Regions from separate parts of the Pseudomonas sp. NFACC43 genome, predicted to be linked through region 1. Evidence: predicted binding sites of a transcription regulator. Region 1 holds the regulator's gene; the other holds the start of a gene.
What was found. The regulator FliA, encoded in region 1, starts transcription of late flagellar genes. The targets are predictions, from matches to a motif close to CTAAAGTTTNNNNNNNNNNNGCCGNTAA.
Positions count from the first base shown of each region.

Region 2: BT179_RS06980 (methyl-accepting chemotaxis protein) is a predicted target of FliA. The motif match lies at 1,235-1,262, and genes of this name have one in related genera.

Region 1 is NZ_FPKK01000001.1:828,687-831,146, reverse strand. It holds gene fleN (flagellar synthesis regulator FleN) at 1-676, shown strand, start outside; gene fliA (RNA polymerase sigma factor FliA) at 673-1,416, shown strand; gene BT179_RS03585 (chemotaxis response regulator CheY) at 1,583-1,954, shown strand; gene BT179_RS03580 (protein phosphatase CheZ) at 1,973-2,460, shown strand, end outside.
Region 2 is NZ_FPKK01000003.1:33,305-35,764, reverse strand. It holds gene BT179_RS06980 (methyl-accepting chemotaxis protein) at 1-1,185, opposite strand, end outside; gene BT179_RS06975 (MATE family efflux transporter) at 1,557-2,460, shown strand, end outside.

The sequences.
Region 1 (2,460 bases):
CGTGCTGCTGGGGCTTACCCCCAAGCGCACCCTGGCGGACGTCATCGAAGGTCGCTGCGAATTGCGCGACGTGCTGCTGCAAGGGCCCGGCGGGATTCGCATCGTGCCGGCCGCCTCCGGCACCCAGAGCATGGTTCATCTGACCCCGGCCCAGCACGCCGGCCTGATCCAGGCATTCAGCGACATTGGCGATAACCTCGATGTGCTGGTGATCGATACCGCGGCCGGTATCGGTGACTCGGTCGTCAGTTTCGTACGCGCCGCCCAGGAGGTGTTGCTGGTGGTCTGCGACGAACCGACGTCCATCACCGACGCCTATGCCCTGATCAAGCTACTGAACCGCGACTATGGCATGAACCGCTTCCGCGTCCTGGCCAACATGGCCCAGAGCCCACAGGAGGGACGCAACCTGTTCGCCAAGTTGACCAAGGTCACGGATCGCTTCCTGGACGTTGCGCTTCAATACGTGGGGGCCGTGCCCTACGACGAAAGCGTACGCAAGGCCGTCCAGAAGCAACGTGCCGTCTATGAAGCCTTTCCACGTTCCAAATGCGCGCTGGCGTTCAAGGCGATCGCCCAGAAGGTCGATACCTGGCCACTGCCGGCCAACCCACGCGGGCATCTGGAATTTTTCGTCGAGCGTCTCGTGCAACAAACAGCAGGGCCCGTGTTATGACAGCCAGCGGTTACAACCATCTCTACAAGAAATCGGCACGGGACGCCCAATACGAATTGATCGAGCGTTACGCGCCCCTGGTCAAGCGCATTGCCTATCACTTGCTGGCGCGCCTGCCGGCCAGTGTCCAGGTCGAAGACCTGATCCAGGCAGGCATGATCGGCCTGCTCGAAGTGGCGAACAAATACGACGCCAGCAAGGGTGCCAGTTTCGAGACCTATGCCGGTATCCGCATTCGTGGCGCGATGCTCGATGAGGTCCGCAAGGGCGATTGGGCACCGCGTTCGGTACACCGTAATACCCGAATGGTCAGTGACGCGATTCGCGCCATCGAATCTAAAACCGGACGTGACGCTAAAGATCACGAGGTTGCGGCCGAACTCCAGTTGAGTCTCGACGATTATTACGGGATTTTGAACGATACCCTGGGCAGCCGCCTGTTCAGTTTCGACGACCTGTTGCAGGACGGCGAGCACGAAGGGCTGCATGAGGATGGCGCAAGTGCCTATATGGAGCCGTCGCGTGACCTGGAAGATGAACGTTTCCAGAGTGCGTTGGCGGATGCGATTGCCAATTTGCCGGAGCGTGAGCGACTGGTCTTGGCGCTGTACTACGACGAAGAGCTGAACCTCAAGGAAATCGGTGAGGTCCTGGGGGTCAGCGAATCGCGGGTCAGCCAGTTACACAGCCAGTGCGCGGCCCGTTTGCGGGGGCGTTTGGGGGAGTGGCGAGCGCGCTGACAGCGGGCAGGGGAGCGCAGCGGACGAGGTTGGCGGGGCAAGTTCCCATCAGTCGCCGTACGGTGCGCACCGGACCGTTGTCGAGTGTTGTGCCGGATTGATTGAAATGGCGCGTTCAGGTGCTGGACACGTTTAAGACTGCTTGGAGGTCGAATTGGACAAGAACATGAAAATCCTCATCGTTGACGATTTTTCAACGATGCGGCGGATCATTAAGAACCTGTTGCGTGACCTTGGGTTCACCAACACGGTTGAGGCCGACGATGGCACCACCGCCATCCCGGTCCTCAACAGCGGGAGCATCGACTTTCTGGTGACTGACTGGAACATGCCCGGCATGACCGGTATCGACTTGCTGCGTCATGTACGCGCCGATGAAAAACTCAAGCACCTTCCCGTGCTGATGGTCACCGCCGAAGCCAAGCGCGAGCAGATCATCGAAGCGGCCCAGGCCGGTGTGAACGGCTATGTGGTCAAACCCTTCACGGCCCAGGCGTTGAAAGAGAAGATCGAGAAAATCTTCGAACGCATCGGTTAATGGCGCCACGGGGGAGCTATGGAGCATAACGAATCTTCAATGGGCGATTTCGAATCGACCCTGAAAAAACATGCCCGCGAACTGGTCGATAGCCTTGAAAAAGGCCGCTTCGGCGACGCTGTCCAGATGATCCACGAGCTCAACCAGACCCGGGATCGTGGTCTGTACCAGGAAGTCGGCAAGCTCACCCGTGAACTGCACAGCGCAATCGTCAATTTCCAGATCGACCCGAACATGCCGCAGGCCGAGGAGGTCTCGCAGATCACCGACGCGACCGAGCGCCTGTCCTACGTGGTCAAGCTGACCGAGGCCGCGGCCAACCGCACCATGGACCTGGTGGAAAGCGCTACGCCCCTGGTCAACGGCCTGGGCGACGAAGCCCAGGCCCTGAGCGCCGATTGGGGTCGGTTCATGCGGCGGGAGGTCGGGGCTCAGGAATTCCGGGAGCTGGCTCGCCGTGTCGACGGTTTTCTGACACGCAGCAGCGCCGACAACCGCGCCGTGGC
Region 2 (2,460 bases), on a different contig from region 1:
CGCGCCGGCGTCGCCGTGGTGATTTCGGCGCTGCTCGTCGGTGGCGTAGGTGGTTTCCATGCGGGCCAGCCATTGGCGGGCATCGATGGGGACAGCCTGGTCGGGCGACTGGGTGGCCTGCTGGATGTGCACATGCAGGTCCTCGATGTTGTCGCGCACGTGGCTGAGGATCTGGCTGACCCGATCCTGGAATTGCAGGCTGACCAGCACTTCGGTGAGCTCGTCGCGGATACCGAAGCTTTCCTGCTGCAGCAGGTCGGCCGATTCGGCGAGTCGTCCGGTCACGCTCTTGAAGCGTTCGAGCACGCGCTGGATGCTGTCCTCGGAAATGGACACCGACTGGCTGTCCTGGTCCGCACCGCTGGACGCGGCCTGGACCAACTGGGTGATGGCGGTATTGATGATGTCGACTTTGGCCGACATTTGCTGGCCGGTCTCGCTGGACTTGCTCGACAGGCTGCGCACGGCATCGGCCACCACCGCGAATCCGCGACCGGCTTCCCCGGCACGGGCGGCTTCGATGGCGGCGTTGAGTGCCAGCAGGTTGGTCTGAGCGGCGATCGCGGCAACATCGGCGGCCATGGTCCGCAGTTCGCCGGTGTAGGCAGTGAGGTTGCGCACCTGGGCCAGGGTTTCGTCGCGGCTGGCCTGGGTAGCCTTCAAGGAGTTGATGACCTGGACCAGTTCGCCTTCGCTCTGGGCCAGTACCTGGACGGCGCCGCCACTGCCGTTGCCGGCCAGCTCACCGGCCGCCAGTTGCGAGGCGTGCACGGTTTCTTCCAGGCGTGACGAGATGCCGGTGAAGCGGCTGGTCAGCGAAACGATCGCGGTTTCGGTCTGCTGCCGGGAGCTTTCCACTTGCCTGGCCCAGATAGGCATGGCACCGAGGATGACTTCGTTGAGCTGCGCGCTGGACGCATGGGCATCGTGTTGGGCCGCCTGCAGTTCGCGTCGGGACGCGTCGGCAGCGATGACGGGGGCGAGCTGACGACCCAGGGCTCGCGCGCTCCACACCCCGGAACCGATACCGAGGACCAGGAGGACCGCGCTCAAGCCAATATTCTGTGCGCCCGCACCGTTGATCAGCAGCACGCCGGCGACTGCGGCGATGGCCACGAGCACGGGGCTCCAGAGGATACGAGGCTGGGTTGGAACAGAGGAATGACCGTGTGGGTACGACGTCATGGTTCGGTCCTTGAACAATATTGCTTGCAGGATGTTGGCGACTAACTGGTTATCTGCGAACTCGGATCCAACTTGAAGACCGGTCGTCCGGTTCCGCAGTCGGCAGCCTGCCAAAGGTGTGGCACTGTGCTACTTCAGATTAGACCCAGTCTGCGAAATGTCGAATCGGACTGACGAAGGTGACCACCGAGGTGAGCGTAACCGCTGGCAAGGGGATTCATCCCCGTTGGGGGCAAAGCTGCCCTCAAGTGCGTCAGGCAGTTTGCAGGGGGGGCGCTTCGCGACCCAGCGGGGATGAATCCCCTCGCCACGGTCAGGGATTGAGCTAAATTACCGGCACGGAATTTTCGAACCTGCCATTACGAGCCCCCATGCCTGCCCAGCCACTCTGGAAAACCTACCTGCTGTTCCTGACCCCGATGGTCCTCTCCAATTTCCTGCAATCGATGTCCGGTACGTTCAACAGCATCTACATCGGCCAGATGCTCGGGACCCAGGCATTGGCGGCGGTGTCGGGCATGTTCCCCGTGCTGTTTTTCTTCATCGCGCTGGTGATCGGCCTGGGGGCGGGCGCCGGGGTGTTGATCGGGCAGGCCTATGGCGCCCAGGAAACCGGCAAGGTGAAGGCGATCGCCGGCGCGACGTTGCTGCTGGGGGCGATCATCGGGCTGGTGGCGGCGGTGCTTGGCAGCGTCTTCGCCCGCGATGCCTTGCACGGCCTGGGGACACCGGCGGATGTGCTGGACGATGCCGTGTCCTATGCCCGGGTCATGATGTGGATCCTGCCGATACTGCTGGTGTTCGTGCTGTTCACCCAGCTGTTGCGCGGGGTGAGCGATACGCTGTCGCCCCTGTTGGCCCTGCTGGTATCCACGGGTGTCGGCCTGGTGCTGACACCTGCGCTGATCCGCGGGTGGCTGGGGCTGCCGCAGATGGGAATCCAGAGCGCGGCCATGGCGGGCCTGGTGGGCACGACGGCGGCCATGGCAATGCTGGCCTGGCGCCTGACCCGTCGGCAGAACGTCCTGGCACCCGACCGGGCCCTGTTCGCGGCGATGCGCCTGGACAGGGCCATCCTCGCCAAGGTGTTGCGCATCGGCTTGCCCACCGGGTTACAGATGGTGGTGATCTCGTTGTCCGAGCTGGTGATCCTGGCGCTGGTCAATCGCCACGGGTCCGAGGCCACGGCGGCTTATGGCGCGGTGACGCAGATCGTCAATTACGTGCAGTTTCCGGCATTGTCGATTGCCATCACGGCTTCGATCCTCGGTGCCC